DNA from 3 places in the Enterobacter cloacae complex sp. HYC074_NIDB genome. Region 3 is predicted to be linked to each of the others. Evidence: predicted binding sites of a transcription regulator. Region 3 holds the regulator's gene; each other region holds the start of a gene.

Region 1 (4,298 bases), 1.4 Mb from region 3:
CGCCGCCGGGCAATTCAAACACACTACTCTTCGGCAGCATAACCCTGCGGGGGCAACTTCACGCCGTCCAGCCAGGCTGCGCCGTTGCGCATCTCCAGACGTCCATCGACAAACCAGCTTACCACCAGCGGATAAATGGCGTGTTCCTGCGTCTGCACACGTTCGGTCACGTCGTCTTCGTTGTCACCGTCAAAGACCGGTACTTTTGCCTGCAAAATGACCGGACCGCCGTCCAGCTCGTCGGTGACGAAATGCACGGAGGTACCATGCTCCTCATCGCCGTTCTCCAGCACCTGACGATGGGTGTGCAGACCGGGGTATTTTGGTAGCAGGGAAGGGTGGATATTGAGCAGTCGTCCGGCGTAGTGTGCAACAAAAGCCGGGCTCAGGATGCGCATGTAGCCTGCCAGCACCACCACGTCAGGCGCGTAGGCGTCAATCTCCTGCACCAGCTCACGGTCAAAGGCTTCACGCCCGGCGAACTGGCTGGCTTCCAGCGCGTGCGCAGGAATGTTCGCTTCCCGCGCGCGCTCAAGGCCGAATGCATCGGCCTTGTTGCTGAATACTGCCCGAATGGTGCCATTGATTTTCTTCTGTTTGCAGGCGTCTATGATTGCCTGCAAATTGCTTCCGTTGCCGGAAATGAGCACCACGATGTTTTTCATTCAATGACCACACGCTGTTCGGAATCGGAAGCTTTAATCGTACCGATTTTCCACGCGTTTTCACCTTTTTCTGTCAGCAGCTTAATCGCTTTATCCGCTTCGCTGGCGGGCAGGGCGATAACCATGCCCACGCCGCAGTTAAAGGTGCGGTACATTTCATGCTCGCTCACGTTGCCTGCGGTTTGCAGCCAGTTGAAGACGGACGGCCACTGCCATGAGGAGGCGTCGATCACCGCCTGGGTATTATCCGGCAGCACGCGCGGAATGTTTTCCCAGAAGCCGCCGCCGGTAAGGTGAGCGATGGCGTGCACGTCAACGTTCTCAATCAGCTCCAGCACGTTTTTCACGTAGATGCGGGTCGGGGCCAGCAGGTGATCGGCCAGCGGTTTGCCGTCCAGCTCGGTGGTCAGCGGGTCGCAACCGCTCACTTCGAGGATCTTACGCACCAGAGAGTAGCCGTTGGAGTGCGGACCGCTGGAGGCCAGCGCAACCAGCACATCGCCGTCAGCCACTTTGCTGCCGTCGATAATTTCTGATTTTTCTACCACGCCGACGCAGAAGCCTGCGACGTCATAATCTTCACCGTGATACATGCCAGGCATTTCTGCGGTTTCACCGCCGACCAGCGCACAGCCGGATTGCAGGCAGCCTTCGGCGATACCGTTAATGACGCTGGCTGCGGTATCCACGTCCAGCTTGCCGGTCGCGTAGTAATCCAGGAAGAACAGCGGCTCAGCGCCCTGTACCACCAGGTCGTTGACGCACATCGCCACCAGATCGATACCAATCGTATCGTGACGCTTAAGATCCATCGCCAGGCGCAGTTTTGTACCGACACCATCCGTACCCGAGACCAGCACAGGTTCACGATATTTTTGCGGCAGCGCGCACAGTGCGCCGAATCCACCCAGGCCACCCATCACTTCCGGGCGGCGGGTTTTTTTCACCACACCTTTGATTCGGTCAACCAGCGCATTACCTGCGTCAATATCAACACCGGCATCTTTGTAGCTGAGAGAAGTTTTGTTGGTCACGGCTTAAATCCCCACGCGATTGCATAGCTAGTAAGAAAAATCGGCGCAATTCTAACAGTCCAGGCAAACGTTTGCGAGCCTATTCTCGGCGTGGGGATCTTTTTTTCTGTGCGGCCTGTCCAGGGCAACAAACTTGACTCTGTTCACGAAAATGAAACCGGTTTCGGCGATCTGCTTGCAACGGCAATCCCCTTTGCACATCATCAAACTGAAACCGGTTTCTGTAACTGTTTTTGCAGAAAATAACGCAGAATGAGGGATAGCGAATGTCAGGATTTAAAGCAGATTTTCTGTGGGGTGGGGCCGTTGCGGCGCACCAGCTTGAAGGCGGCTGGAAAGAGGGCGGCAAGGGCGTGAGCGTTGCCGATGTCATGACGGCAGGTGCCCATGGGGTACCGCGTGAAATCACCAACGGCGTGATGGAGGGGAAAAATTACCCAAACCACGAAGCCATCGACTTCTATCACCGCTATAAAGAAGACATCAAACTCTTTGCCGAAATGGGGTTCAAATGCTTTCGCACCTCCATCGCCTGGACGCGTATCTTCCCGAAAGGCGACGAGCTGGAGCCGAACGAAGCGGGACTCCAATTCTATGACGATCTGTTCGACGAGTGCCTGAAGCACGGCATCGAGCCGGTGATCACGCTTTCCCACTTCGAGATGCCTTTCCACCTGGTGACGGAATACGGCGGCTGGCGCAACCGTAAGCTGATCGACTTCTTTGTCCGCTTCGCGAAGGTCGTTTTTGAGCGCTACCAGCATAAAGTGAAGTACTGGATGACCTTTAACGAGATCAACAACCAGGCCAACTTCCACGAAGACTTTGCGCCGTTTACCAACTCCGGGCTGAAATATGCGCCGGGAGAAGATCGCGAGCCGGTGATGTTCCAGGCGGCGCACTATGAGCTGGTGGCCAGTGCTCTGGCGGTGAAGGCGGGGCGCGAGATCAACCCGTCACTGCAAATCGGCTGCATGATTGCCATGTGCCCCATCTATCCGCTGACCTGTGCCCCGGACGACATGATGATGGCGATGAACGCCATGCATCGCCGCTACTGGTTCACCGACGTTCACGTGCGCGGCAAGTATCCGCAGCATCTGCTCAACTACTTTGAACGTCGCGGCTTCGCGCTGGATATTACCGAAGAAGATAAAGTGGCGCTGACCCAGGGCTGCGTGGATTACATCGGGTTCAGCTACTACATGTCTTTCGCTACCAAAGCGACGGCGGATAATCCGACGCTGGATTACGACGAGAGCAAGAGCCTGGTTTCTAACCCGTACGTGCAGAAATCGGACTGGGGCTGGCAGATCGATCCTGTCGGGCTGCGCTACTCCCTGAACTGGTTCTGGGATCACTATCAGCTGCCGCTGTTTATTGTGGAAAACGGTTTTGGCGCGATCGACGTGCAGGAGAGCGACGGCACGGTGAACGACCAGTACCGCATTGACTACCTTTCCGCCCACATCCGCGAGATGAAAAAAGCGGTGGTGGAAGACGGCGTGGATCTGATGGGCTACACGCCGTGGGGCTGTATCGACCTGGTCTCTGCCGGCACCGGCGAGATGAAGAAACGCTACGGCTTTATCTTTGTCGATAAAGATAACGAAGGTAACGGTACGCTGAACCGCAGCAAGAAGAAATCGTTCGACTGGTATAAGCAGGTGATTGCCAGCAACGGAGAGCAGCTATAATTGCCCGGTGGCGCTGCGCTTACCGGGCCTACGGGATGTCCAGGCCGGGTAAGCGTTAGCGCCACCCGGCAGAATCCCGCCCCAAGCCGGAGCCTCGCCTCCGGCTTTTTTGTTTTTGATTGATGTATGTCAAGCAAGATGGGTATGGCGCAATCCGAAAAAAGCGGTATAATCCCGCGATTTTTTTGCGGATGCCACCTCAGAGGAGAAAGAGAATGAAGATTGTGGAAGTGAAACACCCACTCGTTAAACACAAGTTGGGCCTGATGCGTGAGCATGACATCAGCACGAAGCGTTTTCGCGAACTGGCTTCTGAAGTGGGTAGCCTGCTGACCTACGAAGCGACCTCTGATCTGGAAACGGAAAAAGTGACCATCGAAGGCTGGAACGGCCCGGTACAGGTTGAGCAGATCAAAGGTAAAAAAATTACCGTGGTGCCAATCCTGCGTGCGGGTCTGGGCATGATGGAAGGCGTGCTGGAGCACGTCCCAAGCGCGCGTATCAGCGTGGTGGGTATCTACCGTAACGAAGAGACGCTTGAGCCGGTCCCGTACTTCCAGAAGCTGGTCTCTAACATTGATGAGCGTATGGCGCTGGTGGTTGACCCGATGCTCGCGACCGGCGGTTCGATGATCGCCACCATCGACCTGCTGAAAAAAGCGGGATGCAGCAGCATCAAAGTGCTGGTACTGGTTGCGGCGCCGGAAGGTATCGCGGCGCTGGAAAAAGCGCACCCGGACGTTGAACTCTATACCGCGTCTGTCGACCAGGGACTGAACGAGCACGGGTACATCATCCCGGGGCTCGGCGATGCCGGCGATAAGATTTTTGGTACTAAATAATCGAATAACGATAAAGAAGCCGACTTTGATAGTCGGCTTTTTTTTGAATAAAAACCAACA
Region 2 (4,298 bases), 1.8 Mb from region 3:
CAGTGAATGTGTTTTCTCCCTCTCCCTAAGGGAGAGGGCTGGGGTGAGGGTATCGTCTGTTCCCCTCACCCTACCCTCTCCCTTAGGGGAGAGGGAAATGGCTTATTCGTCTTCTAACAGTGCTTCGTACGCGGTCGCATCCAGCAGCGCGGCAACCTGCGCTTCGTCGCTGGCTTTGATCTTGAAGATCCAGCCGCCTTCATACGGTTCGCTGTTCACCAGCTCCGGGGAGTCGCGGAGCGCGTCGTTCACGGCAACAATTTCACCGCTTACCGGGGCGTAGATGTCAGAGGCCGCTTTAACGGATTCCGCCACCGCACAGTCATCGCCTGCGCTCACGGTTGCGCCCACTTCCGGCAGGTCAACAAACACCATGTCGCCCAGCAGCTCCTGCGCGTGCTCGGTGATCCCAACGGTGTAAGTGCCGTCCGCCTCTTTGCGCAGCCACTCGTGTTCTTTGCTGTATTTCAGTTCTGCTGGCACATTGCTCATTGAAGTTCTCCTGATAAAAATAGTTAGGCGACCGGCTTACCGGCGCGAACAAAAATCGGTTTGGTCACGTTGACCGGCATTTCGCGGTTGCGGATCTGCACCACCGCCGTTTCGCCAATCCCCGCCGGCACGCGTGCCAGGGCAATACTGTAGCCGAGCGTCGGGGAGAACGTTCCGCTGGTGATCACGCCTTCGCGATGATTGCCATCGGCATCGGTGAAGCGCACCGGCAGCTCGCCGCGCAGCACGCCTTTTTCTTTCATCACCAGGCCTACCAGCTGTTCAGTGCCCTTCTCGCGCTGCATCTCCAGCGCTTCACGACCAATAAAATCACGGTCAGCCGGTTCCCATGCGATGGTCCAGCCCATGTTGGCGGCCAGCGGAGAGACGCCTTCGTCCATCTCCTGACCGTAGAGGTTCATCCCCGCTTCCAGACGCAGCGTATCGCGCGCGCCCAGGCCCGCAGGCTTCACACCTGCCTCCACCAGCGCACGCCAGAAATCAGCGGCCTTCTCGTTTGGCATGGCAATTTCATAGCCCGCTTCACCGGTGTAGCCGGTGGTGGCGATAAACAGATCCCCCGCCTGCACGCCGAAGAATGGCTTCATGCCTTCGGTGGCTTTGCGCTGCTCGTCGCTGAACAGAGACGCGGCTTTCGCCTGGGCGTTTGGCCCCTGTACGGCAATCAGCGACAGATCGTCACGGACGGTGATGTCAATGGCGTAAGGTTCAGCGTGTTGGGAAATCCAGGAGAGGTCTTTTTCGCGGGTGGCGGAGTTTACAACGAGGCGGAAGAAATCTTCGGTGAAGTAGTAGACGATGAGGTCGTCAATCACGCCGCCAGAGGCATTGAGCATACCGGTATAGAGCGCTTTGCCCGGCGTCTTCAGTTTGGCGACGTCGTTTGCCAGCAGATAACGCAAAAACTCCCGGGTGCGGCTACCGCGCAGGTCGACAATCGTCATATGAGACACGTCGAACATACCGGCATCGGTGCGCACCGCGTGGTGCTCATCAATCTGCGAGCCGTAGTGCAGCGGCATCATCCAGCCGTGGAAGTCCACCATGCGGGCACCGCATAACACGTGCTGTTCGTACAAAGGAGTCTGTTGAGCCATCTTTTCCTCGTTGAAAAATTCACCGTGAAACCCGGTGTCGGCCTCGCGATCGGGGGCCGACGCAAACGTTCTCTTTTACCTGAACTTACCACCGAAACCGGCGGTTAACCATAAGGTAAAACGGGTCATCACATTAGCTTATGACCAAAAATCGCTGAAAAGCCTACAGAGTTATTCACTGGGAAAATGCGATTAAACCCGCATAAAATTAACAATGATCTAACAGGATTTAGCAGATGCTGATATTTCATGCGGAAAAATGGGCCGAATTTCCGTAACATAAAAATAGTAAGATTAGATTTTCTAATGCGAAAAATGACGTGAAATTAGATTATTTCAAACGAGGGAATTTCCCCGGCGCGCAGGCCGGGAAAATAAAGTGTGACGGGGATCGAGATTAACGTAACCAGTCGGGAAGATCGTTGAGGCCCATTGCCTGACGAAGAAGCTGCGGTTTTACGCCGGGAAGGGTGTCGGCCAGTTTGAGGCCAATATCGCGCAGCAGTTTTTTCGCCGGGTTCGCTCCGGCAAACAGCTCGCGGAAGCCCTGCATACCCGCCAACATCATAGCCGCACTGTGTTTGCGGCTGCGCTCGTAGCGACGCAGATACAGATGCTGACCAATATCTTTGCCTTCCCGATGCAGGCGACGCAGCTCTTCAACCAGCTCAGCCGCGTCCATAAAGCCGAGGTTCACTCCCTGCCCGGCCAGCGGATGAATGGTATGCGCCGCATCCCCCACCAGCGCCAGACGGTGCGCGGCAAACTGACGCGCGTAGCGACCGGTTAACGGAAACGTCTGGCGTTCGCTTTCAAGCCCGCACAGGCCCAGACGGTTATCAAACGCCACGCATAGCGCCTGACTGAAGGCATCCGGCGTCGTCTCCTGCATCTGCTGCGCTTTCTCCGGCTCTAAGGACCAGACGATGGAGCAGAGATGCGGATCGGCAAGCGGCAGGAAGGCCAGAATGCCGTCATTATGGAAAATCTGGCGCGCCACGCCGCCGTGCGGCTCTTCGGTGCGGATTGTGGCCACCAACGCGTGATGACGGTAATCCCAGAAGGTCAGCGGAATATCCGCTTTGTTACGGAGCCAGGAATTGGCGCCGTCGGCACCCACTACCAGACGCGCAGTCAGCATATCGCCACTTTCAAGAGTGATAAACGCGTCGTTTTCGCCCCACGCCACCTGCTGAAGTTTCGCCGGTGCGATCAGCGTGACGTCGCTGCACTGCTGCGCTTTCTGCCACAGCACGTGGTGGATCACCGCGTTTTCAACGATATGTCCAAGGTGGCTGTAACCCATGCTTTCATCGTCAAACGCGATACGGCCAAAGCTGTCTTTGTCCCACACTTCCATCCCGTGATAGCAACTGGCACGGAGCGCCACGATTTCAGACCAGACGCCAAGGTGCGTCAGTAGCTTTTCGCTGGCGGCATTGATCGCCGAGACGCGAAGCTCTGGCGGTGCATCCTGCGCCACAGGCTGCGGCGCTTTTTGCTCAAGCACGGCCACGCGCAGGCCGCTGCCCTGTAAACCACAAGCCAGCGCCAGTCCTACCATTCCGCCGCCCACAATGGCGACATCAACATTTTGCACGGTCAATACTCCTTAACGCGCGACCCAACCCAGGGTCCGCTGCGCCAGCACGTCACGTGCCGGAATGAACAGTTCCATCGCCATAAGCCCAAGGTTGCGACCCGCAACCAGCGGTGCCCAGCGATTGGCAAACAGGTGGACTAAACCGTCGGTGACGCCAATGGTCGCCGCTTTGTCCGCCTGGCGTCGTTTCTGGTAATGGCTCAGCACTGAGTATGCGCCACAATCCTGTTGTTCGCTCCACGTCCGGGCCAGGAGCTCGGCCAGGCTCATCACGTCACGGAGGCCAAGGTTGAAGCCTTGCCCGGCGATGGGGTGTAGCGTCTGCGCGGCGTTGCCGACCAGGGCGACGCGATGGGAGACAGTCTGCGATGCGGTCGTCAGCGCAAGCGGATAGGCCACGCGTTTTCCGGCGTGGGTGATGCGCCCAAGCCGCCAGCCGAAGGCCTTTTGCAGCTCGGAACAAAAACGTTCGTCGGACCAGGAGAGAACCTCATCGGCCCGATCCTGCGCATGGCACCATACCAGCGAGCAGCGCCCGTTCGACATCGGCAGCATGGCCAGCGGGCCGTGCTCCGTGAAGCGCTCAAATGCCCTGCCGTTATGCGCGCCAGCCGTAGAGACATTAGCGATGACCGCCGCCTGTCCATAGGGTTCAGAGCGCCATTCGACGCCGCACTGCGTGGCGATCGCGGAGCGTGAACCATCTGCCGCCACCAGCAGTTGCCCCTCCAGCGTGGTGCCGTTGTCCAGCGTCACGCTGACGGCCTCGTCACGGCGGCTGAAGCTGGCGACGCGCGCCGGACAGTGCAGCGTGACGCCAGGGGCATCCTGTAACAGACGGAACAGCCGCAGCCCCACGTCATGCAGCTCGACGACCTGCCCCAGTGCCTCAATTCGGTAATCGTGGGCATCCAGCGTCACAAACCCGGCGTGGCCGCGATCGCTGACGTGAACGGTGCCGATGGCCGTCGCGCAGTCCGCTATCGCCTGCCAGATGCCAATGCGCGCAAGCTGCTGGCAGGTTCCCTGGGCCAGCGCGATGGCGCGGGCATCGAAGCCGGGATGATCGGCCGCCTGCGGCGCAA
Region 3 (4,298 bases):
GCCAATCCCAAAGGCGCCAATCGCCAGGGCCAGCAGGGGAAAATTGATTTTCATGAAGAGGCTCCGGATACCGTGCCATAACCCGGCACAGAACTAAGAAGTCAAAAGCATGACATCAATCACAAAAAATGAGAAGTTAACATTTTGGCAAAAGATTTTTGCCGGAGAGGTAACAATAGCGGCAAGAGAGGGAGAAGGTTCTCCCTCCGCCTGAATCAGTGCAGTGCAGCGGTTAAACCACCGGCAACAATCAGAGCAAGAACAACAATGGTGGTAAACAGCGAAAACTTCAGATCGGTACTCATCAATTTTTCTCCTTTTATTCACCCTACGAAAAGTGAGCTTGCTCATTTTTACACAGTTCAGGTCAAAAATCTTCCAGGATTTAAACGGATATCCACTTTACCTCTTCCCCTTTTCATCAAGATAGGACAAAATTCCACGCTAAATTTATTAGCGTACCGGCCACTGACCCCCTCCTGACGTCCTGTGTCGTTTTCCCGGCGTGTCGCAACTCATGTTTGCGTAATATGGGTGAGAGAAGGCAAACGTTTACCTTCAATTTTTTCAGGAGCTTAGGATATGGTCTGGAGTGACATTTAATGGCAACAATTAAAGACGTAGCAAAACGCGCAAACGTTTCCACTACAACCGTATCACATGTTATTAACAAAACGCGTTTCGTCGCTGAAGAGACGCGTAATGCCGTCTGGGCGGCAATCAAAGAACTGCACTACTCGCCAAGTGCCGTCGCCCGCAGCCTGAAGGTTAATCACACCAAATCGATTGGCCTGCTGGCCACCAGCAGTGAAGCGGCCTATTTTGCTGAAATCATCGAAGCCGTTGAAAAAAACTGCTTCCAGAAAGGCTATACCCTGATTCTGGGCAATGCGTGGAACAACATTGAAAAACAGCGCGCTTACCTGTCAATGATGGCGCAAAAGCGCGTCGACGGTCTTCTGGTAATGTGTTCTGAATACCCTGAGTCGGTCCTTTCCATGCTGGAAGAGTATCGCCACATTCCGATGGTGGTCATGGACTGGGGCGAGGCGCGCGCAGACTTCACCGACTCCGTTATTGATAACGCCTTTGAAGGCGGCTACATGGCGGGGCGTTATCTGGTAGAACGCGGTCATCGTGAAATTGGCGTGATCCCGGGACCTCTGGAGCGTAACACCGGTGCTGGCCGTCTGGCCGGTTTCATGAAAGCGATGGAAGAGGCGCTGATCACCGTGCCGGAAAACTGGATTGTTCAGGGCGACTTCGAGCCGGAGTCAGGCTATCGCGCCATGCAGCAGATCGTCTCCCAGCCGCATCGCCCTACCGCGGTGTTCTGCGGCGGTGACATCATGGCGATGGGCGCGCTATGCGCGGCAGATGAACTCGGCCTGCGCGTCCCCCAGGATATCTCGGTGATCGGCTATGACAACGTGCGCAACGCCCGCTTCTTTACCCCGGCGCTGACCACCATTCACCAGCCGAAAGATTCGCTGGGTGAAACGGCCTTCAACATGCTTCTGGACAGGATCGTCAACAAGCGTGAACAGTCCCAGTCCATTGAAGTTCACCCGCGCCTGATAGAACGCCGTTCCGTTGCGGACGGTCCGTTCCGCGACTACCGTCGTTAATCACTTTCCGGGGCCAGCTATGCTGGTTCCCGCAACCACTCCCGGTTCAGCGTTTCGCTGTCTCCCAGATAATCCAGCAGCCAGGCCATGGCGGGCGAGACGTCGTTTTGCTGCCACGTCAGACAGCATGCGGCATCCGGGAAGGGGTTTTCCAGCGTCAGAGCCACCCACTCTCCCGCGTCGATGCGCGGGCGCGCAAAATGCACCGGCACCATGCCAACGCACAGCCCCGCGCTCAGACAGGTGGCTGACGACTCCCAGTCCGGCGCGACCACGCGGCGCTGATTATCCAGCAACCAGGTAATGCGCTTGGGCAGCGAGCGGGAGGTATCTTCCAGCACCAGCGAGGGCCAGTTGCGTAATGTGTCATCGCTCAGCGGCCCTTCCAGCGCTGCCAGCGGGTGATCGCGCGCGACCACGCAGGTCCAGCTCAGCATGCCCATGTCGCGAAACGCGTAGCGCCCACCAACCGGGATCGCCTGGGTTGCACCAATCGCCATCTCCGCCCTGCCGTCCGCCAGCGCATCCCAGACGCCGTTGAACACTTCCTGCGAAACACGCAGTTCGACGTCGGAAAAATGACGATAGAAATCGACGATCATCTGCCGGGTCCGCTCCGGCTTAACAATGTTATCCACCGCGATAGCGAGATGCCCGCGCCAGCCGTTGGCGATCTGCTGGCACTGCTCACGGGTGATCTGCATTTTTTTGATGACAGACCGCCCTTCCTTCAAAAACCACGCTCCGGCAGGCGTGAGCTCCACGTCGCGATGACGCCGCTCGAACAGCGGCACCGCCAGCCACGCTTCCAGCTGACGCACCGTGTAACTGATCGCCGAGGGAACGCGATGCAGCTCCTGGGCGGCGCCGGTAAAGCTGCCGTTACGCGCCACGGCATCAACCACTTCAAGGGAATAATCTGACCACATCTTTAGCCTGCAAATTTTTTGAATGCACCCGCCAAATATTAGCGTTTCACAAGCCGCTTTGCACTCCCTACACTCTGCGCCAACGTACACCTGCCTCCTCAGGAGAAAAAAAGTGCAACCCAGGAAAGGATTTTTAGTCTGGCTCGGCGGCTTAAGCGTGCTGGGCTTTTTGGCGACCGATATGTATCTGCCCGCGTTCGCCGCGATGCAGGAAGATTTGCAAACCCCTGCCGCCGCCATCAGCGCCAGTTTGAGTTTGTTCCTCGCCGGTTTTGCTTTTGCGCAATTGCTGTGGGGGCCGCTCTCGGATCGTTTTGGCCGTAAACCCGTCCTGTTGTTGGGGCTGGCGATTTTTGCCGCAGGCTGTCTGGGCATGCTGTGGGTCCGCGATGCCGCCTGGCTGCTGGCGCTGCGCTTTATTCAGGCGGTCGGTGTCTGTGCCGCTGCGGTGACCTGGCAGGCGCTGGTAACCGATTACTACCCCGCCTCGCGCACTAACCGTATATTCGCCACCATTATGCCCCTGGTCGGCCTGTCGCCGGCGCTTGCCCCGTTACTGGGAAGCTGGATCCTGGCGCATTTCGACTGGCAGGCCATTTTCGCCACGCTCTTTGCTATTACGCTGGTCCTGATGCTGCCCGCGTTCGGGCTTAAACCGGCGCATAAAAAAGAGACGCATCCGGACGCGAAGCCCATCACCTTTACCTCTTTACTGCGGTCGAAAGCCTATCGCGGTAACGTGCTGATTTATGCCGCCTGCTCTGCCAGCTTCTTTGCCTGGCTGACCGGTTCGCCGTTCATTCTGCATGACATGGGCTACAGCCCGGCGGCTATCGGCCTGAGCTATGTACCACAGACCATCGCCTTCCTGGTGGGTGGCTATGGCTGTCGCGCCGCGCTGCAAAAATGGGAAGGCCAACAGATGCTGCCCTGGCTGCTGGTGCTGTATGCGCTAAGCGTGATTGCGACCTGGGCTGTCGGCTTTATTCCCGGCGCCGGGCTTGCAGAAATTTTGATTCCGTTCTGCGTCATGGCGATCGCTAACGGGGCCATCTACCCTATCGTTGTAGCCCAGGCGTTGCGTCCATTTCCGCAGGCGACAGGCCGCGCTGCCGCGCTGCAAAATACCCTGCAACTTGGCCTGTGCTTCCTGGCAAGTCTCGTGGTCTCTGCGTTGATTGCAACCCCGCTGCTCACCACTACCAGCGTGATGCTGATCACCGTTGCGCTGGCGGGATTGGGCTATCGCATGCAGTCCTCCGCGCTTCGCGAGCAGAATGACAATGCACAAACCGAAACGTCGCACGCCTGATTGCGCGGGAAACTATGTTAAAAACCAGTGATTAGGTAGCTAACAATTTTCTGTTGAATCACCAAATTTTGCGGCCTATACTGAATTTGGTTCGATTAAATACGATAAATATTAAGTGTTAACGGGAGCCGGAGCGCTCCCGTTTTACCATGGAAGGCATTTCGGCAAGGGTTATCTCCCTTCCTCTGTTCTACGTCGGATATTAGCCTCGCGGGCATTTACCGTGAGATTTCTCACAAACCAAAAAAGCGTCTACGCTGTTTTAAGGTTCTGATCACAGCAAGGTGATGGAGAAGCTATGAGTTCATCGTGTATAGAAGAAGTCAGCGTTCCGGACGATAACTGGTCCCGGATCGTCAGTGAACTGTTGGGACGTGCGGGCATTACGATTAATGGCTCATCCCCCTCCGATCCCCAGATAAAGCATCC

Evidence for each region. The regulator PurR, encoded in region 3, represses purine synthesis genes. The targets are predictions, from matches to a motif close to CANGCAAACGTTTGCNTG.
Region 1: the regulator PurR is predicted to act here: its motif matches at 1,760-1,777, upstream of purM (phosphoribosylformylglycinamidine cyclo-ligase).
Region 2: the regulator PurR is predicted to act here: its motif matches at 1,669-1,686, upstream of gcvT (glycine cleavage system aminomethyltransferase GcvT).

Annotation. Positions count from the first base shown of each region.
Region 1 is NZ_CP114214.1:3,459,242-3,463,539, reverse strand. Features, by position in the region: gene purN (phosphoribosylglycinamide formyltransferase) at 24-665, opposite strand; gene purM (phosphoribosylformylglycinamidine cyclo-ligase) at 662-1,699, opposite strand; gene O1724_RS16790 (6-phospho-beta-glucosidase) at 1,966-3,396, shown strand; gene upp (uracil phosphoribosyltransferase) at 3,612-4,238, shown strand.
Region 2 is NZ_CP114214.1:3,900,301-3,904,598, forward strand. Features, by position in the region: gene gcvH (glycine cleavage system protein GcvH) at 103-492, opposite strand; gene gcvT (glycine cleavage system aminomethyltransferase GcvT) at 516-1,610, opposite strand; gene ubiI (FAD-dependent 2-octaprenylphenol hydroxylase) at 2,008-3,210, opposite strand; gene ubiH (2-octaprenyl-6-methoxyphenyl hydroxylase) at 3,223-4,298, opposite strand, start outside.
Region 3 is NZ_CP114214.1:2,099,640-2,103,937, reverse strand. Features, by position in the region: gene O1724_RS10430 (MFS transporter) at 1-54, opposite strand, end outside; gene cydH (cytochrome bd-I oxidase subunit CydH) at 216-305, opposite strand; gene purR (HTH-type transcriptional repressor PurR) at 603-1,628, shown strand; gene punR (DNA-binding transcriptional activator PunR) at 1,646-2,557, opposite strand; gene punC (purine nucleoside transporter PunC) at 2,670-3,869, shown strand; gene cfa (cyclopropane fatty acyl phospholipid synthase) at 4,168-4,298, shown strand, end outside.